Regions from separate parts of the Ruminococcus sp. RTP21358st1_G6_RTP21358_211008 genome, predicted to be linked through region 4. Evidence: riboswitches for the same ligand, from Rfam matches in the RefSeq annotation. Region 4 holds a riboswitch; each other region holds the start of a gene.
What was found. Region 4 has a riboswitch for cobalamin ahead of AB5Z12_RS04130 (ABC transporter substrate-binding protein). Riboswitches for the same ligand answer to the same signal wherever they lie in the genome.
Positions count from the first base shown of each region.

Region 1: linked by a shared signal. The riboswitch ahead of AB5Z12_RS07755 (cysteine-rich small domain-containing protein) and the one ahead of AB5Z12_RS04130 (ABC transporter substrate-binding protein) in region 4 are both predicted to bind cobalamin.
Region 2: linked by a shared signal. The riboswitch ahead of AB5Z12_RS01635 (hypothetical protein) and the one ahead of AB5Z12_RS04130 (ABC transporter substrate-binding protein) in region 4 are both predicted to bind cobalamin.
Region 3: linked by a shared signal. The riboswitch ahead of AB5Z12_RS12555 (sirohydrochlorin cobaltochelatase) and the one ahead of AB5Z12_RS04130 (ABC transporter substrate-binding protein) in region 4 are both predicted to bind cobalamin.

Region 1 is NZ_JBDGDM010000014.1:52,559-57,774, reverse strand. Features, by position in the region: gene AB5Z12_RS07765 (C40 family peptidase) at 1-1,097, shown strand, start outside; gene AB5Z12_RS07760 (GDSL-type esterase/lipase family protein) at 1,267-2,313, shown strand; cobalamin riboswitch at 2,405-2,593, shown strand; gene AB5Z12_RS07755 (cysteine-rich small domain-containing protein) at 3,053-3,361, shown strand; gene AB5Z12_RS07750 (phosphatase) at 3,485-4,198, opposite strand; gene AB5Z12_RS07745 (BMC domain-containing protein) at 4,477-4,854, shown strand; gene AB5Z12_RS07740 (EutP/PduV family microcompartment system protein) at 4,861-5,216, shown strand, end outside.
Region 2 is NZ_JBDGDM010000003.1:22,867-28,082, forward strand. Features, by position in the region: gene AB5Z12_RS01635 (hypothetical protein) at 1-2,653, opposite strand, end outside; cobalamin riboswitch at 2,851-3,050, opposite strand; gene AB5Z12_RS01640 (VanW family protein) at 3,127-4,557, opposite strand; gene AB5Z12_RS01645 (hypothetical protein) at 4,637-4,687, shown strand; gene hisI (phosphoribosyl-AMP cyclohydrolase) at 4,671-5,015, opposite strand; gene hisB (imidazoleglycerol-phosphate dehydratase HisB) at 5,144-5,216, opposite strand, start outside.
Region 3 is NZ_JBDGDM010000029.1:47,334-52,549, forward strand. Features, by position in the region: gene AB5Z12_RS12545 (sodium:alanine symporter family protein) at 1-277, shown strand, start outside; gene AB5Z12_RS12550 (hypothetical protein) at 340-948, opposite strand; gene AB5Z12_RS12555 (sirohydrochlorin cobaltochelatase) at 1,084-2,388, opposite strand; cobalamin riboswitch at 2,592-2,768, opposite strand; partial or broken gene AB5Z12_RS12560 (DUF6783 domain-containing protein) at 2,840-2,941, opposite strand; partial or broken gene AB5Z12_RS12565 (DUF6783 domain-containing protein) at 2,918-3,028, shown strand; gene AB5Z12_RS12570 (metal-sensing transcriptional repressor) at 3,190-3,573, shown strand; gene AB5Z12_RS12575 (heavy metal translocating P-type ATPase) at 3,673-5,216, shown strand, end outside.
Region 4 is NZ_JBDGDM010000007.1:26,223-31,438, forward strand. Features, by position in the region: gene AB5Z12_RS04125 (type I restriction endonuclease subunit R) at 1-1,151, shown strand, start outside; cobalamin riboswitch at 1,257-1,454, shown strand; gene AB5Z12_RS04130 (ABC transporter substrate-binding protein) at 1,572-2,564, shown strand; gene AB5Z12_RS04135 (iron ABC transporter permease) at 2,566-3,651, shown strand; gene AB5Z12_RS04140 (ABC transporter ATP-binding protein) at 3,648-4,421, shown strand; gene AB5Z12_RS04145 (sirohydrochlorin cobaltochelatase) at 4,444-5,216, shown strand, end outside.

The DNA of each region.
Region 1 (5,216 bases), on a different contig from region 4:
AAGCAGAAATTGAGAAAACACAGGGTGACCTGACCAAGGCTCAGAATGCCAAGGATAAACAGTACGGCGCCATGAAGAAACGTATTCAGTATCTTTATGAAAAAGGTGGAAACAATGCATGGTTCCAGATGATGTTAAATGCAGATAACCTTGCAGACCTTCTTACCAGAGCTGAGTATACACAGCAGATGTATGAGCAGGACAGAGAGAGCCTTCAGAAATATGCTAGAACGATTGAGGAGGTTCAGAAGTTAGAAGATCAGTATGAGCAGGAGAAAGCTGATTTTGAGACCATGAAGGAAGAATATGAGGCTCAGCAGTCTAACCTTCAGTATCAGTTGGATGTAACCCGTGCGAACAGTGCTGATTGCGAGAATGAGATCGCATACGCACAGCAGCAGGCTACTGAGTATGCGAACCTTCTGGAACAGCAGCAGGCAGAAATTGAGCAGCTTGAGGCAGAACGTATTGCAGCAGAAGAAGAGGCAAGACGTCAGGCAGAGGCAGAGGCCGCAGCGGCTGCAGCAGCACAGGAAGCAGCTCAGAACGGAGATAATTCCTCAGAAGAGGTTCAGTATGATGAAGATGGAAATGTTGTAAGTGGTTCTTCTGATGGATCTTCTGATTATGAATATGATGAGTATGGTAATGTAATTGATACTGACAATACAGTTGATTACAATTCCGATGCAAACAGCTCCGACAGTTCCTCAGATAGTTCTTCTGACAGTTCATCAGCCAGCAGTTCTTCAGGTTCCGGCTCTTCTGTTGTATCCTATGCAACACAGTTTGTTGGAAACCCATATGTATGGGGAGGAACAAGCCTTACCAGTGGTGCTGACTGCTCTGGCTTTGTGCAGAGTGTATATGCAAACTTTGGCGTAAGTCTTCCAAGAACATCTTATGAGCAGCAGAATGCCGGATATGAAGTATCCTATGCGGATGCTCAGCCAGGCGACCTGATCTGCTATGGCGGACATGTTGCAATCTATATGGGAAATGGACAGATTGTCCATGCATCCAATGCCAGAGATGGCATCAAGGTCAGCGATAATGCTGCATACAGAACGATTACTTCTGTAAGACGTCTTGTGTAATCTGAATAAATGAATTTGTGAGCCCTTTCCGGAGATGAAAATCCGGAAGGGGCTTTTTACTGAAAATAATGTGGAAAAGCAAAGAAAAAAGAAGTATAGTAAGAATAAAAGTATTGTCTGAAAATCGTAACATAAATATTTCGTATAGCCAGATGAGAGGTGGAGAAAAATGCTTAGCCATTATCAGATGAAGGAAATTCCATATTTAAGAATATTAGGAAGAACGAATGGCAGTCTGGAACCGGTAACACTATTTTGGACCGCTTCCGGAATTGAACTGAATGTAAAAGCAACAGAAATATGGGTGAAAATCCGCTCCGATTATGATGTTTTTGAGCCATGGGTGGATGTGATCGTAGACGGCGTATTGTCCCAACGGCTTATGGTAAATAAGGGAGAACAGGAAATCTGTCTTTTCCGTAATATGGAAAGGGATAAGGTAAGAAATGTAAAGCTTCTTCGTGATACTCCTGCGTTTCCCACAGATGAAAAAACATTGCTTCAGCTTCTGGAGGTTGAAACTGACGGTGAGTTTTTACCTCTTGAAACACCAAAGCTCAGATTGGAGGTAATAGGGGACAGCATTACCTCTGGTGAGGGCGGCAGCGGTGCAGGAGAAGAAATGACATGGAATTCCTTTTGCTTCAATGCCGTGGATAATTATGCATATATGGCAGCAAAAGAACTGGGCGCGGTGTACAATTGCATCAGTCAGAGCGGCTGGGGCGTTTTCTGTTCCTGGGAAGGCAATGAGCAGCAGGCAATCCCGCTATATTATGAGCAGGTGTGCGGTCTTTTAAATGGAGAAAGAAACAAACAACTGGGTGCTATGGAAAAATGGGATTTCCAGAAGTTTCAGCCTGATGTGATCGTAGTGAATCTGGGGACAAACGACAGCAGCGGCACGAAGAATATGGACAGAGTTGGAAAGGCTGTGGAAGACTTTTTGAGAAAACTGCGCGTATGTAATCCAGAAAGCTATATTCTGTGGTGTTATGGAATGCTTGGAGATGAGATTTTGCCTACGCTTGAGAAAGCGGTGGGGAATTATAAAAGAAAAACAGGGGATGAGCGCGTGGAATTTGTGAAGCTTCCGGATACACAGGAAGGAGAATTTGGATCAAGGCAGCACCCAGGGCACAGATCTCATGAAAGAACAGCGAAAATCCTGGTGGAGAAGATTCAGGAAAAAATGACGCTGCTGGTCACGCCGTGACTAGCAACACCAGGTTGATAAAAAAATAACAAAAATCCTTCCAAAGGGTTGACAAAGACAGTGACCGGTGGTACTATGATGTTAGTATAATTCCATAGTGAACATATTAAGTGCTGACAGCTATAAGCTGGCAGAAAGAGGGAATCAGGTGAGAAACCTGAGCGATCCGGTCACTGTAACAGAGGAGCGAATCTCATAGTCCATTGTGCTTACGCATGAGAAGGAGAGAGGAAGTGATGATTCTGGAGCCAGGAAACCTGCTTGGTATGGCGAGGTTAAACTTCCGATGAAAGTGTAACAACCAGTTTTGGGGAATCCGCAGCCCTGAGATGTTGTCCGCTTTTGTGAGTGGACATTTTTTATGGAATGATCGCCTGTTCAGAAGAATTATACAGATTAAATGGCAGGCGATACTACTTCGGATGAAACCGTTCCCTCCGCGTATATATGAACGGATCATATTCTACCCCGGAGTAGCATCGCTCCCTCTTAAATCACGATGATTCAGAAGCCGCATATGCGGTATTTTTTTTACACTTTTCCTGAGCCTGTTTGTAGAATTATTCCGTAATCTCCTGCAGAGTGTGACGCACATCTTGCAGAAAGCCTTTTTTAAACACGCTCTGGCAATATTCTATTCCTGTAAGCGGGAGTCATTTTTATCATTTGATTTTTGTGCATTACGAAATAGAATATAAAGAATATTTTGTTTTGAGTTGTATGAGATAAGGAGAGAAATATGGAGAAAAAATATTGGGAAGACAAAGAATACGCTTATTTCAGCCATAAGAAATGTGAGTATTTTCCATGCCATAAAGGAGCTGATCCAGAGGACTTTAACTGTCTGTTCTGCTATTGCCCGCTTTATGCCCTTGGAGAAAAATGCGGCGGAAATTTCAAATATAATGAGAAGGGATTTAAAGATTGCACGAATTGTCAGCTCCCTCATAAGAAGAAAAATTACGGTTATGTGACAGGAAAATATCAGGAACTTGCAGCGATGATGCAGAAAGTAAGAGAAGCAGATCATAAAAATGAAAATGAGTAATCAAAGAAATAAGTATAAAAAACTCTCCGGAATATATACGAAGTTAAGCTTACGCATTTATATTTCTCGGAGAGTTTTTGCGTAATGCAAAATTCCATTGGAATTCTGCAAGCTGGATCCTTTTTATCGTATGCTTAACAGCATCTTTAATTTCGGAATCTGGTTGTTAAGAATCAGACCCTCTGGAAACATAGCATTATGAACGAAATCAGCGGCATAAGTGAAGTCTCCAATATGCTCTGTTCCATGACTGTCACTGGAAAGCACGATTGGAACCAGATACTTCCGGCAACAGGACAGAATCTGCGCGCAGTTGGCATGTGTATCGCCCCGATATCCGTAAGGCGCCAGGGAAGCTTCGTTGATCTCAAGGAGAACACCGTTTTCACCGGCAGCCTTTACAACTGCATCGTAATCTATGTCATACTGGAGATTATCAATGTGTCCCAGGATTTTTACAACCGGATTTTTCATTACGTTCAGAAAAGCAGCAGTATTTTCTTCCCTGGTCTTAGGACGGAAATTCTGATAATGCATGCTGGCGATTGCGTAGTCCAGCTTATCAAGAAGCTCCTGTGGCAGATCTGTTTTTCCATCGGTATCCAGAATATTCAGTTCAATTCCATATAATAATTCCACATCGAAACGCTTCCTGGGCGAATAGATCAGGCTTCGGAAATAAGAAGAAGTTCCTGCAGCCAGAGTGGCTGGTCCGTGGTCTGTGATTCCAAGAAGCTTCAGCCCTTTTTGAGAAGCAGCCTTTGCCATGTCGCTGATGGTGCAGGTTGTGCCGTGTCCGCTGGCAATAGAATGTGTGTGTATATCAGAAAGATACATAAAATCATCTCCTAGTCAAGATTACGTGAATATATGCAGCTGGTAATTTCACTATAAAAGTGTTTTGAAAAGCCATTTACAGTTAACTTTAGTATGCCAGAGGGCAAAAAACATGTCAATCATAAATAAGAAAAAACAGAGAAAACAAATAAAAACAACATTACAGTACAAGAAAAACCACACATCGCATGCAGAGAAGTGTTGCTTTTTGTTGACACTTGGAAAGCAGAAAGGTATAATCAAATCAGAAAATAAAACTCTTTATTCAGGAGGAGAAAATGGGATACACAGATAATATGTCTCCGGAAATGAAACAGAGAATTGTACAGGAGCTTGTGCCAGGCAAGCAGATTTCCCTGGCACATATCATTGCCAATCCGGATAAGATTCTTTACACCAAGCTGGGTCTTGATCCATCTCTGGATTACTCAAGAGCGGCCATTGGGATCATGACTGTAAGTCCGGCAGAAACTGCTATCATTATGGCAGATATTGCGATGAAATCATCTGGCATTGAACTGGGATTTGTTGATCGTTTCAGCGGAAGCCTGATCATCACAGGTACTGTGTCGGAAGTAGAAGCTTCTACCAGCGCAATTCTGGACTATGTGGGAAATAAACTGGGCTTTACTTTATGCCCCATTACAAGGACTTGACAGAATATGAAGAAACTTGTTCTGATCGGTCGCAGCGAGGCTGGAAAAACTACTTTGACCCAGGCCCTGCGTGGTGAAAAAATACATTATCATAAAACACAATATGTAAATAATTTTGATGTGATCGTAGATACGCCAGGAGAGTATGCCCAGACGAAAGGTCTGGGACACGCCCTGGCGTTGTATACATATGAATCAGATGTGGTAGGGCTGCTGGTATCTGCCACGGAACCGTATTGCCTTTTTCCACCTTGCATTACCTGTATGGCCAACCGTGAAGTAATTGGAATTGTTACCAAAATCCACAATCCGGATGCAAATGTAAAACTTGCCACGTCCTGGCTGGAGCTTGCCGGCTGTAA
Region 2 (5,216 bases), on a different contig from region 4:
TGTTAAGAGCATCTGTGGAAGCCACATAAGCAGATTCTACCGGCTGGTTGATCACGATTACATCTTTATCAAGTCCTGCAGGGATAACAGCACCCTCAGGTACGATCAGGTATTTTACAACATTGCCCATGTAGAGCTTTTCTGTACCTGTAAGTTCCTGGGAATCAGCAGCTTCTGTTTTTGCATTTTCTTTTCCGGAATCAACAGTTTCCGGTTTTCTTGCAGTATCTGTTGTCATATCTACTTCAAGAAGGGTAATGCCCTTTGCGTAGTGATAAAGCTTAAAGTATTTTGCATGCTCAAGAGTAGTTTCGTCTTTATACTCAAGACCTGTGATCTCTGGTGCAGAATCATCCAGCTTCTTGTTTCCTGTGGAAAGCATGCTGTTGTCCTCTGCCGGGTTATCCTTGTCTGTTTTCTTCGGATCGTTTGCACCCTTTAAAGCGATATAAATGGTGTAAGTGATTTCATGAGCCTGGGACATTCTGGTTGTCATACCAATGATCGTATTATTCTGGTTCAGTGCTACCGGAATTGTGAAAGTAGAAGTTCCGCCGCCGCATGCACCGTAATATTTATTTCCATTGGCTTTTACATAACCGTAATATTCACTGCTGAATACAATAGTCGCATATGCCTGACCATTTGTTACCGTAACTTTGTTACAGGAAATATTGACCTTTCCAGAGCCACCAGACCAGGAGAAGCTGTCAGGAGTATAGGTTCCATCTGCTAATGTAGTAGAACTGTTTACAGATGCTGTTCCGCCGCTTAAGTCAGATTCGTATTTGGATTCCTCTTCCGGTTTCTTGTCTGGCTTTGGAGTTGCTGTTGGTGTAGGGGTTGCTGTCGGTTTTTTATTTGGTTTTGCAGTGGGTGCAGGAGTTGCTGTGATTGTTGTGTCAGGAGCAGTGTCTGGCTGCGGATCATCCTGTACGTCACCTATCTTATTCAAAGTGCTGGACTGGAAAGTCAGGATTCTGTCATACCAGATCTGGTTTTTGTGGGAAAAAGCAGCAACTGCAATTCCATTGTCCAGGGCTTCAACAGGAATCTCATATGTATATTTGCCATTTGCGTCTGCCACATATGGAACCCAGGTGGAGGAATCTGCTGCGGCAGCTTCTTCTTTTGTTCCCAGACATAGATAGTCGTAACCAGTTCCGCTTAAAGTAAGAACAGCTGTCATTTTTCCGTTTTTGGAAGTGAGGACACAGTCAATTACACGGAACATAGATGAACTGGAGTTTACTGTAACATTATAAATTCCGCTTGCACAGCTGCCTGGAGCAGGAGTTGCTGTTGGCTCTGGGGTGTTGGCTGCTTCCGGAGTTGTGCTTGGCACTGGAGTTTCAGTTGGTGCAGGAGTCTCAACCGGTGCTTCGGTAGGCTCTGGGGAAACAGTTGGTTCCGGTGTTGGAGCAGCCTCTCCATATCCTGGAACCGCCGGTACGGTAATCGTCAATATACCCTTTGCGTACCAGTTCTGGCTCTTCTTGGAATGAGGAACGACTGCTATTGTCTGAGCTTCCTTGCTTGCAGTAACTTCAAAGGTGTAGGTATAGCCTCCTGCACTGTTCTCTACTCCTTTGATGGAATTTGCTTCTTTATCAGAGTCACTGGCACTGCCAAGATAGATCATGTCATAATTCTGTTTTGCGGTAGAAAGTGTGACAATATACTTATCCTCCGAAACCTTTACAGTGGAACCGGTGATTACGAACATTGCAAATTCATCACCGTTTTCTTTTACAAGCTTGATTCCGGCATCTGTAATCTCATTCTGGGCTGGTGCCTGGGTTGGAGCTGCAGTTGGCAGTGGAGTGGCAGTTGGCTCAGGGGCTGCAGTTGGCTCTGGAGTAGCTGTTGGTTCCGGGGCTTTCATTCCTGGAACGTTCAGTTTCAAAGCCATATTTGTGTACCATTTCTGATTTTTTACAGAAAATGGTACGATGCTGAAAGTCTGGACCTGTTCACTGGCAGGAACCTCAAAAATGAAAGTATAACCATCTTCATTTTCTGTACCAACGATTGCTGCTGCATTTTTTGCTTCGTCAGGATCTTCTTTAGAACCAAGATAAAGCTTCTCATAGTTCTTTCCGTCAGTATTGAGGGTTATCTTAATTTTATCACCATTTAATTCAGCAGAAGAGCTTTTGATTTTAAGCATTTTATATGCACTGTTATCTTCCTTGTCAATGGTCATGTTGGAACCATCTGGGTTCAGATCCTCTGGCTTTGTTTCTGGTTTATCTGTCTCTTCGGTTTTGCCCTCTTCTGTTGTTTCTGGTGCAGCTGTAGGCTGTGGAGCTTCTGCTTCCTCATTTTTGCTTTCTTCAGCAGGTGATGCAGTAACCTCAGGAGTGGTCTCAGAGGCAGGTGTTTCTGTAGCAGCAGGTGTCTCTTTCACAGCAGAGGCATCCACTGCTGCCGGAGTTACTGTAGTGTCAGTGTTTTCTTCCTCAGCTGTTGCGTTCTCCTGCACAGGGGTCTCAGCAGCAACAGCAGTCTTCTCCGCCTCTGTTTCTGGAGTTGGTGTAACAGAAACCTGTACGTTTGCATCCTCATTTTCTGCCTGTGTAAGTACAGCAGGAGTGACCGTCATCGCGACGGAAAGGAACAGTGCAAGAAAGCGTTTTGAATTTCTTTTCATTTCTTTTTCCTCGATTCTTCCTATTATTTTATAATTTGAATAAATCCCAATTGCTTCTGGAGCCTGTTTGTACAATGGGCAATCCTGACAGGATTATTTCAAAAAAATGCCTGCTTCCTCTGAGAAAACAGGCACTAAAAATTCAATATATTGTATTATCAAATATATTAATGAGAATGAAGTACTTTCTTCGGAAGCTTTCATTAAACGAATTCAGCAGGTTTCCTGACTTACAGATCAACACAGAATCCATCCTTCTCAGCAATATACCAATGGTTTCACTGGATTCTACTCCCTGGTTACAGTGACCGGATCGTTCAGGACTTTCACCTGATTCCCTCTTAGAGCGTGTTGAAAAATATTCCCACAATCTGCACGCTGTAGCAGACAGATATGTCTGGCACTGAAAACGGATTTATTCAATTCACCTCATTATAGCAGACCGTTATGTCGAAATCAATAGATTTATAGGGTTATTGCTTGTATTTACTGTACCCGACTTCATCTGTGCGGAGAAGTGTTCCATTCTCATCGTAGACACTGCGGTAGGTTTTACAGGTGTTTGGATCGGAATGCTCTGTAGTAATCTCTACCGTATTATTGTCAGTTTGGGTTCCGTAAATGGATACCGTTACGGCTTCCTCTTTTTCATCGTAAGAGGCTTCAATTTTAATTGGATAAGCAGTATTATTCTGAAAACGGAAATCCTGACCTCCCCACACCACTGCTGCGTCCAGACCATCCTCAACATAATCAATTCGGGCAGCGTGATTATGACGCTCAACAATGGTCAGATCAGACTGCAGGCATGCCATAAACAACGTAGTGGAAATCTGGCAGATTCCGCCTCCGATATCCTGGGCATGTTCGCCTCCTACAATTACAGTTGCTTCCCTGTACCCTCGTTCCTCAGTACGTGGACCTAAAGTATCGTTGTAGGAAAAAATCTGTCCTGGCTGAAGTTCCATTCCATCACAGGCTTCCACGGCAAGCTTCAAATTGGCAACACGGTTTTCGGTACCTCCGCCATATGTAGTATAAGTACCAAGAAGATTCAGATAAGGAAGGGCTTCTATCTCTTCTGTAGAAACTTCGGGTAGGGTTATTTCAAGGGGGATGGTAATCTTTGCCCCTTCTTTTGCTTTTTCCAGCTTCTTTGCAGCTGACTTCACATCAAATGAAATTCCGGTAACTGCCGGAATAATTTCATTATTTTCCCCCAGAGAAGCATCTGTGGCATCTGTATGTACTTTTTCATAATAGGCTTCCAGATCCAGTTCCTCTGGCGGTGTCTTCATAGTAGGACATTCGATAACAGCTTCATAATCTTCTATGGAAATTGCTTTTAGAATCGCTTCTTTCAATGCATCCATATCCGGACCGATTCCGGTTTTTCCCTTAGTGATAACCAGCTCTGTATCTGTAAGTTCACAGGAAGTCTGTATAGTGGTGGATCCCTTTGAAATTCCAGCATCCTCCAGAAGCTTGTCCAGTTCGTCTTTGTTTCGGGCTTCTGGCATAAGGGTGACTTCTTCCTTTGTCTTGCTGTTCATCAGTTCGATGCGGTCAGTTCCATGAGTAAACCAGGCACCATGTCCAAGAGCATAGGCACTTTCTACAATTGATTTTACATCAAGACCGAGAACAGGATAGATGGATACCTTAAAGTTCTTTCCATTCAGGGTAATGGTCATCTGTGTGTTCTCATATTTTTCCTGAAAATCTTTTGAAATTGCGTCAATGGCTTCCTCTTTGGTCATTCCCTGAATGGCTATGCCGTTTATTTTAAGCTTCTTCCAGATTACATTATCTGTAAGAAAATGACACCACAGCCCATACGCACCTGCCAGAATCAGAACCAGGATCAGAACTTTGATCACACCGTTTTTCACTTGTTTTTTCATGTAATAATTTTACCTTTTGCAGTCTTTTTTAGAGCGTGTTTGAAAAAGGCTTTCTGCAAAATATATCGCAAAGTGGGGCGTGCAGATTGCAGGAATGATTTTTCAAACAGGCTTTAGAGCAATGGGGTAAAAAAGCATGTCCGGTTTCCGGTATGGCATGCAGCCCCTACCTGCTCTACTTTTGCCAGAATTGTATCATTATCACAGTCAATAGTCAATGATTTCACATACTGAACATGACCGGAGGTTAGTCCTTTGGTCCAGAGCTCGTTGCGGCTGCGGCTCCAGTAAGTCATTTTTCCCAGCTTCAGAGTGGTAAGGTATGCTTTCTCGTTCATGTACGCAAGCATAAGAACTTCGTCTGTTTTGTAATCCTGCACAATAACCGGAACCATGCCGTCACTGTTTAATTTGAAATCTGACCAGGACATTTTGGACTTTAATTGGTTCTGTTCCATATTTTTAATACTCCTTTATGAAAAATTCTTCTGCAATTATGCCACCTGCTTTCATGCTCAATTCGAAAAAAATGAAAACAAGTGGCATATATCATATCGTCTTAATTGTAATTCTGTTTGTTCTGCCCTTAGAGACTTCCCTTCGTAGAAAGCACATCTGTAATACGAGGATCATAAGCTACCGCCATATCCAGCGCCTTT
Region 3 (5,216 bases), on a different contig from region 4:
GTGCTGCTTCGCTTTTTCCACAGCAGTCGGATGGGGACTTTACGGTGCCCGCTGCATCGAGTTCCTGTTCTCTGAAAAAGTGATCAAACCATTTATGGTTATTTATTCCCTGGTTGCCATCCTTGGCGCAACTGCCAACCTTGGACTGATGTGGAGCATTGCAGAGACATTTAACGGTCTTATGGCAATTCCCAACCTGATTGCTTTGTTCCTGCTTTCCGGTACAGTTGTGAAGCTGACAAAAGAATATTTTGCCGGAGAGGGCAAAACAAAATAAATATAAAAAGGGACATCGCATGAACCGTTTTCGCTCATGTGATGTCCCTTTCAGATTATTGATCAATCCTTATTCTCTTCCTCGGCAGCTGCATCTGTAGTTGTATCAGCATCTTCACTTTTCTCTTCCTCACCGATCTCAACTGCATTTTTTTCTTCCTCAGTCTGCTCCTGCACATCCGTAACGCTTACCTTATGGTCATACCATTTGCCCTTTTTACCAATGATTGCCAGGTCAAATTCCTCATCCAGCTTCTCTACCGGAACATTGAATCCATAAACCTCCTCTGTCATGCCATCGCTGTAAGTTACCTTATCAATAGTAGGCTGAATCAGTTCGGCACCGTCTTTCTGTGCATCCTCTGCTGTTCCAAGGAAAACATTCTCAATATTCTTGGAAACGAGAGTGATATGAACGGTCATTTTACCATCCTTTACAGTGAGGGTAGCTCTTCCGTTGCAAGCCTCATTTACATGGAACATACTGCTGTCTGTGTCAAACTCTACACCATAAACACCGTCTTCAAGTTCGCTGTCTGCGGCATTCTCTGCACCATCTGTGGTTTCCTCTGCCTCAGCCTCTGTGGCTTCTGCAAATGCCGGGAATGCAGTTCCTGCTGTCATAGCGGAAATACTTACAGCTGTTAATAAAATGACTAATGAACGTTTCATAATAACTCTCCTTGCTTTTTCTTTATTTACGGTGCACTTGTGTGTACCGTATTTGTTTTATTACTCAAACAGCTGCCCCACAGTGTAGGAGCAGCTGCTTTTGTTCTGTTGCAATAACAATTTATACCAAAATAATTATTTCGCGATGGAATCAATAGCTGCCTGAGTATGAGCTACATAAAGCTGCTCAACAGCGTCAATTCTTCCAAGACCTTCGATCTGGCAATCAATCTCATCGAAATTTCCAGAAGCCTCGAACATGCTCTTCCAGGAATCGTCATCATCACCAGCCATATCATTGTTTGCATGGTCACCAGCAACAACCATAAGCGGACGAAGGATTACTTTCTTGAATCCGGCATCTTTTACTTTATTGATAACTTCATCACAAGCTGTATCCTCTGGCTCACCTTCTACAGTACCGATGAATGCGTTTGTGAATCCAAGTTTCTCCATCTGGGTCTGCATCTGGTCATATGTAACGTTTGCTGTATGGGAAGTACCATGTCCCATGAATACAAATGCGGTTCCATCTTCTGCAGCTGCTTCCATGCTGTCATATCCAGCTTCTTTTACAGCTTCATCTGTGATTGCCTGAGCAACAGCAGCTTTGTCATCGTTGATAACGGTAGCGTCATCGCCAACCTCACCAAGCATTGGCTCAGCGATTGCTACAGATTCAAATTTATCTTTGTAAGCATCAATAGCTTCTACCATCTCATCGTACTCAGCACCATGCATAAGATGTGTAGGCTGAACTACAAGATTCTTAACACCGTTTGCTACTGCACGGTCAAGTGCCTGCTGCATGTTATCAATCTTCTCATCATCTCTTGCCTGTACATGGTTGATAATGATCTGAGCGGTAAATGCTCTTCTTACAGACCAATCCGGGAATGCTTCTGCAAGAGCATCCTCGATTCCCTTAATATCCTCTGCACGGCTGTCGTTAAAGGATGTACCAAAGCTTACTACAAGAAGCTCATTCTCACCGATCTCGTCCTGATTACGCGGATCATCCTTGGAAGCATCACCTGTGTCACGTCCGAAATACTCTGGACTTGCCTCTTCTCCCTCTACAAGCTCTTTCTGAGCATCTGTAAGGGCATCCCATGCTTCTTTAGCTTCCTTGCACTGCTCATCTGTATCATCTGTTCTCTCCTGAACATAAATAGCATCGATAAGTGCTGCTACTTTATCAGCCGCTTCCTTATCTGCATCTGCAGTGTCATCAGCTGCTTCTGCATCGTCTGTTGTCTCAGCATCATCAGCTGCTTCAGCATCGTCAGCTGCCTCAGCATCATCAGCTGTCTCAGCATCGTCTGTTGTCTCCTCTGCTGCTTCCTCTGTCTCTGCAAATGCAACAGTTGCTGTTGCTGCTGTCATGCTTGCTGCCATAGAAGCTGCAAGAAGGATTGCTAATAAAGATTTTCTTTTCATTTCTTTTTCCTCTTTTTTTTGTATTTCCGGATAGAATCACGTATAAAGAATCCCATGGGAAATCTATCACCAATCTCCCATTGCATAAAAACAGCCGCATTTTCTGCGACTGCACACATTCTCATATACACACTTTTCTTCCAAAAAACATTCAGGAAATATTCATGTATCGTTATGAGAATACAGGTTCTGTGTACCGCAGACCTAAGATTCCACGCCAAGGCAGTTCTCCTGACTTCGGTCAACACTGCTCCCCCTTCCCGGTTTCCCAGTGGGCTCTGAAGCAGTTCCCTTACACAGTGACGGCATCGTTCCGGACTCTCACCGGATTCTCTTTTGCGCATCATGTTCATGATGCAACCTTCGCGCTATAACCATTATACATATTCGACTCGGATATTTAATATGTACCATATTATTATATATTTTTTATGAACTTTTTATGTATTTTTTATGAACTAGAGTATGTTTGAAAAAGGCTTTCTGCAAGATGTGCGTCACAATTTGTGGGAGATTTTGTCCTGATGAGGGCGCCGTAGTGGGCTACGGCAACTGAATTCGGGCAAAATATACCGCAAAGTGGGGCGTGCAGATTGCGGGAATAATTTTTCAAACAGATTACTATTCACTCCGTTCATAGCAACACGCTTCGCGATACACAGGAATCATGCTTTCGCATGGTTTCGCGCCGCAATTCTCAGGTTTTCTGTGAATTACTTATTGACAAATACCCCGCCAGGGTATATATTGGTTTCATCAAATACATACCCCTAAGGGGTATATAAGGAAAGGAGTCCGCCTATGACAGCTGATTATAAATCCGAATCCTGCTGCAGCCACACCGCAGCCGATCCTGCAACTCTTTCCAGCCAGGAACCTACCAAGAAGGTCTGTTCCTGCTGTTGTACCAAGCACACCGACCGTTCCGAAGCAGAACGCAGGAAGCTGGTAAACCGTCTGAAACGTATTGAAGGCCAGATAAGGGGTATTATAGGAATGCTGGAGAATGACGCTTACTGCAACGATATTCTTATTCAGTCAGCAGCTGTAAATGCCGCTGTGAATGCATTTAATAAGGAACTTCTCGCCAATCATATCCGAACCTGTGTGGCAAGAGATATCCGTGATGGTAAAGACGAAACCATTGATGAGCTGGTTGCAACTTTGCAGAAGCTAATGAAGTGAGATACCAGCGTATTCCGAATGTGTACCTGCCTGCGGAAGTACGAATGCGCAGAGCAGTCCGTTGGTATCGAAACACTGTATTCGAAGGAGGAATTTATTATGGAACAATACAACGTCACCGGCATGAGCTGTGCAGCCTGCAGCGCCCGTGTGGAAAAAGCGGTAAACAAGGTTCCGGGAGTTACTTCCTGCTCCGTAAGCCTGCTTACCAATTCCATGGGAGTGGAAGGAACTGCCTCAGCCTCTGCCATTGTCTCAGCTGTAGAAGAAGCCGGATACGGCTGCAGCCTGAAGGGTGCTTCCGGTCAGACGGAATCCGTTTCCGATGCTGAGAAAGCCTTGGAAGATCACGAAACGCCACTCCTCAGGAAACGGCTTATTGCCTCAGTAGGTTTTCTTCTGGTGCTGATGTACTTTTCCATGGGACACATGATGTGGGGATGGCCGCTGCCAGCCTGGTTTGATGGCAACCATATCGCCATGGGACTTGTACAGCTGCTTCTTGCAGGAATCGTCATGGTCATCAATCAGAAATTTTTCATCAGTGGCTTCAGGAGTCTGTGGCACCGCTCTCCGAACATGGATACCCTGGTAGCTCTCGGCTCCATGGCCTCCTTTGTATGGAGTGTCTACGCCCTGTTCGCCATGACCAGAGCCCAGGTTGACGGCAATTCCGAACTTGTCATGCACTACATGATGGAATTCTATTTCGAATCTGCCGCTATGATCCTGACCCTGATCACCGTTGGAAAAATGCTGGAAGCCCGTTCCAAGGGCAAGACCACGGATGCCTTAAAAGGTCTTATGAAGCTTGCTCCCAAGACTGCCGTTGTCATCCGAAACGGCCAGGAAGCCACCGTTCCCATTGACCAGGTTGTAAAAGGTGACACCTTTGTTGTCCGTCCTGGTGAGAACATCCCGGTGGATGGTGTGATTATCGAAGGCTCCAGTGCAGTCAACGAATCTGCCCTTACAGGTGAGAGTATCCCTGTCGACAAAGCTGCCGGAGATCTTGTCTCCGCAGCCACAGTCAACCAGTCTGGCTTTATCAAATGTGAAGCTACCCGCGTTGGCGAAGACACCACACTCTCCCAGATCATCAAAATGGTCAGTGATGCTGCAGCCACCAAAGCTCCTATTGCCAAAATCGCAGACCGTGTTTCCGGTGTTTTCGTACCTGCTGTTATCACTATTGCAATTATAACTACTATTGTCTGGCTGCTTACCGGTCATGAGGCTGGCTACGCCCTGGCAAGAGGAATTTCCGTTCTGGTCATCAGCTGCCCATGCGCCCTTGGTCTTGCCACTCCGGTTGCCATTATGGTTGGAAACGGAATGGGTGCCAAAAACGGTATCCTTTTCAAAACAGCCGTCTCCCTTGAGGAAGCCGGAAAGGTTCAGATCGTAGCCCTTGACAAAACCGGAACCATCACAAACGGTCAGCCGGAGGTTACTGACATTCTCCCTGCAGACGGCGTGTCTGAGAACGATCTTCTCACCATTGCCTACGCCCTTGAAAAAAAGAGCGAGCACCCTCTTGCGAAAGCCATTCTGGAAAAATCTGCAAGCCTTGGTCTTACAGCCCAGGAAGTCACAGAATTCCAGGCTCTTCCCGGCAATGGACTCTCTGCGAAGCTTGGCGC
Region 4 (5,216 bases):
TTGTCGATTATGTTGGCATTGCTTCTGCATTGAAGCAGGCAATGAATGACTACACTACTCGCGATAGGAAGAATTACGGTGATACAGATGTTGCCAAGGTTGCCTATCCGAAGTTCCTTGAGAAACTGTCTATCTGTCGGGATTTGTTCCACGGTTATGATTATTCCAAGTTTATGACAGGTACGGATTTGGAGCGTTCCAAGGCAATCAGCGGTGCGGTCAACTTTATTGTCGCTGTGAATAAAGAACAGGAACGAGAGGATTTCCAGAAAGAGGCATTGCTGCTAAGGCAAGCATTGTCGCTGTGTTCTTCTCTGGCAGAAAAAGAGCTGCGTGTAGAAGCGGCATTCTTTGAATCCGTTCGTGTGCTTGTTACAAGATTGATGAATCAGGGAGAGGGGAAGAAAATTTCTCTGCCAGAAATGAATGCTCGCATTAACGAGCTTCTGAAAGCCAGTGTTCAGAGCGAAGGCGTCATTAACCTTTTCTCAGATATAAATCAGGAATTTTCGCTCTTTGATCCAAAGTTCCTTGAGGAAATCTCTAAAATGAAGGAAAAAAACCTTGCTGTAGAGCTGTTAAAAAGGCTGATTGCGGAACAGGTGCAGATTTACCGTCATACAAATGTGGTAAAATCGCAGAAATTCAGTGAAATTATACAGCGTGCTATGAATGCGTATCTGAATGGAATGTTGACCAATGAACAGGTTATTGAAGAATTGCTGAATCTGGCAAAACAGATTGCGACAGCTCATAAAGAGGGAGATCAGCTTGGGCTGACTGCTGATGAACTGGCATTTTATGATGCGCTGACGAAGCCGCAGGCAATTAAGGACTTCTATGAGAATGAAGAATTGATTGCTATTACAAAGGAACTGGCGGATACACTGCGTAAGAACAGGACAATAGATTGGCAGAAACGGGATTCTGCCAGAGCGAAAATGCGTATGATGATTAAGCGGTTGCTCAAAAAGCATCGCTATCCGCCGGAAGGAATGGATGATGCAGTGCAGACCGTGATGACACAGTGTGAGCTATGGACAGATAATAATGATATGGAGAATTACGCTGAGAATAGCAAGGTGTATACCTATTCTCTGAAACCAGAATTGAGTATGGTTGCTGAAGACACGGTACCGTATGGGAAATAGATGTATAAGTAAGGAAGGGAATGCTTAGATTACATTCAAAATCAAAAACATTGTTAAAGAAATATCTTTACTTTATTTAAGGGGTAAGTTATAATAATTCTGCTTAAAAGAATAAATGTGCCAAGTGCTGAAAAATATATAAAATTTACACTATTTTCAGAAGAGGGAATCAGGTGAGAATCCTGAACGATCCGGTCACTGTATTCAGTTATGCCACATTCATATCCATTGCATTTTTATGTGAGAAGGGAATGGGGATTTAAGCTGTAAGCCAGGAAACCTGCTTGGTTCATAGAAAGAAACTTCCGTGTAAAGTGCTGTCTTTCGTATCATGTTTTTTTGTGATGCCCGCTTTTTCATGGAAGCGGACTTTTTTCTTTTAAAAACAAAAAAACAAAAGAAAAAATAAGGAGAAAAAGCATGAAAAACATGAAAACAGTAGCAGGAATGTTATGTCTGGCAGGAATTCTCAGCCTGGGAATGGGAACAACTGTATTTGCGGAGGATGGAGACAGCCATTATCCCGTAACAATCACAACCTACAATTATGAGAACGAACCGGTTGAAATGACTTTTGAGAAAGCTCCGGAGAAAGTATTTGCATATGCAAACTCCAATATCGAAGAGCTTCTGGCACTTGGTCTCGGTGATAAGATCGTAGCTGCTTGCGGTCTGGACGGTGATGTGCGTGAGGATTTAAAAGATGAATTTGACAAGATTCAGTATATGGATACCAAGCCATCCAAAGAGGAAGTTGTTGCAATGGAGCCTGATTTTATTGCGGCATGGTATTCTTCTTTCAGTGATGACTGGCTTTCTGATGTAAGCTTCTGGCAGGAGAGAGATGTAAATACATACATGTCCCTGAACAGTTCTGCAAAGGGACCGGCTTCTGAGTTCCCACGTACAATTGAAGACGAATATGAGGATATCCTGAACCTTGGCAAGATCTTTGATTGCGAAGACAAGGCAGAGGAAATCGTTGATCAGATGAAGGGTGAGATTGATAAAGTAAAAGAGCATGTGGAAGGAACAGACCCGTTATCCGTAGCCGTTCTTGAGGATGAGGGAGATTCCTTCCGTGTATATGGAACAGAGACACTTGGCGGAAATATTCCGGAGACACTTGGTGCAGAGCTGAAGCTTGGTGCAGAGAACTCTGAAAACGTTGGTGCAGAGGATCTGATTGCAGCTGATCCGGATGTATTATTCATGATCAACTATGATGGATTTATGACAGCTGATGAGGCAATCGCTGATATTACAGATAACCCTGCATATGCGAGCCTTTCTGCAGTTAAGAACAACAAAGTATTCTCTGTAAACCTGAACGAGGTATACTGCAGCGGTGTCAGAACCTATGATGGAATTATGACATTTGCAAAAGCATTATATCCGGATCTGTACGAATAAAATGAAAAGAAAACCGGATTTTAAAAATGGAATTTTTCATGGAAAGCCGATCTATGTGCTGGCGGTGATATTACTGACTGTGCTTCTGGTGATATCCATTCTGACTGCAGTTACCATTGGTTCTGTAGATCTTTCTGTGAAAGATGTGTATAGTGTAATTTTGTATAAAGTGTTTGGAATCGGGGATCCGGAGGTTTATGGTGTAGGAGCCATGTCTGATATTGTGTGGTTTATCCGCCTTCCCCGTATTCTTCTTGCAACAGCCGTTGGCATGGGTCTGGCAGTTGCAGGTGTGGTAATGCAGGCCATTGTGAAAAATCCGATTGCAGATCCGTATATTCTTGGTATTTCCTCTGGTGCATCTCTTGGTGCAACAGTGGCAATCTTTCTTGGAGTTGGAGCCGTATTTGGCTCCAACTCTATTGGAATCTGCGCATTTATCGGAGCCTTCCTTATTTCTGTACTGGTACAGATCACTGCAAATATAGGAGGCCGGGCAAATTCAGTCCGACTTCTGCTTGCAGGTACAGCACTTGGAAGTGTGTGCAGTGCATTTTCAAACTTTGTTGTCTATATTGCGGGCGACAGAGATGGAATCCAGACAGTTACTTTCTGGCTGATGGGAAGTCTGGCAGGCGCGAAATGGGAAAATCTGGCTGTGATTATTCCCTGCGTTTTTATAGCAACCCTGTTTTTCTGCACCCAGAGCCGTATTCTCAATATGATGCTGCTTGGAGATGAGGTATCCATCACATTAGGAACTGACCTGCACAGATATCGTCAGGTGTATCTTGTAGTGACAGCACTGTTGATCGGTTTTGTGGTATATTCCGCAGGTATCATTGGATTTGTAGGACTCATTATTCCTCATGTGGTACGAATGTTCTTTGGAACCGATCATAAGAAAATGCTTCCACTGTCAGCACTTAGCGGTTCCATTTTCCTGATCTGGGCAGATGTTGCTTCCAGGATCATTATTCCCAAGAGTGAAGTCCCAATCGGAATCCTGGTATCCATGATCGGAGCACCTTGCTTTATTTATCTGCTGGTACGCAGATCTTATGGATTCGGAGGTGAGAAATCATGAAACTGACAGCTTCTGATATCCATGTGGAGCTTGGCGGAAATGAGATTCTTAAGGGAATTGACGCAGCCATAAAGGAAAAGGAATTTGTAGGAATTATAGGACCAAACGGAAGTGGAAAAAGTACATTGCTGAAATGTATTTACCGTGTACTGAAGCCAGATACCGGTGTGATCATGCTGGATGGAAAACCGCTGAGCGAATATAAGGTAAAGGATTCTGCAAAAGCACTGGCAGTGGTGTCTCAGCATAACTACTATAATTTTGAATTTTCTGTCCAGGAAATTGTAATGATGGGAAGGGCTCCTCATAAGAAAACCATGGAGCGGGATAACGCTGAGGATTATAAAATAGTGGAAGAATGTCTGGAAAAAGTGGGAATGCTTCCCTATCGGCACCGTGTTTTTTCAAGTTTGTCTGGCGGTGAGCAGCAGAGAATCATTCTGGCAAGAGCTCTGGCACAGAAAACAGACTGTCTGATTCTGGATGAGCCTACCAACCATCTTGACATCAAATACCAGCTCCAGCTTCTGGATATTGTAAAAAGTCTTGGGGTCACTGTGATCGGTGCTTTGCATGATCTGAATATTGCAGCAGCATACTGCGACCGGATCTATGCCATGAAGAACGGTCGTCTGGTGGCTTGCGGAACTCCGGAAGAAGTCATTACAGAAAATTTTATACATATGTTATATGAAGTAGATGCAACTGTAAAAAAGGATGAATACGGCATGCTGAATGTTACATACCATCCTTTGCATGTGAAAAAATAAAGGAAAAGTGGAGGAAATCTGAATGAGCGATACAGCAAAAAAAGGGATCCTTGTAGTCAGCTTTGGCACCAGTCACGAGGACACCAGAGCAGTGACCATTGATGCGATTGAAAAAGAAATTGGAGCTGCTTTTACAGATTGTAAAGTTTATCGCGCATGGACAAGCAAGATGATCCTTGCCAGAATTGCAAAGAGAGATCATATTCACTATGACAATGTGACAGAAGCAATGGAGCGTATGAGAACAGATGGAATCACAGAGGTGATCGTCCAGCCTACGCATGTAATGAACGGTGTGGAAAATGATCTTATGAAAAAGGATGTTCTGGCGTATGCGGATTATTTCCGATCTGTGAAATTCGGAGCTCCTCTGCTTACAACAGAAGAAGATAATGAGTATGTGGTGAAAGCGGTTGCAGATGAGTTCCCTGTAATTAAGGATAAGGAAACGGCACTTGTGCTTATGGGGCATGGAACCGAGCACTACGCAAATGCCGTTTATGCCGCACTGGATTACAGATTCAAGGATATGGGATATGAAAATGTGATCGTAGGAACTGTGGAAGGTTATCCTGAAATTGACCAGGTCCTGAAACAGCTTGGAAAATGCGGGGTAAAAAAAGTGGTAATCGCACCGTTTATGATCGTTGCCGGTGACCATGCGAAAAATGACATGGCAGGAGAGGAAGAAGACTCCTGGAAAAATATCATCAGCAAAGCTGGCTATGAAGTGCAGACAGTTCTGAAAGGACTGGGGGAATATGAAAGTATTCGAAAACTCTTTGTGGAACATGC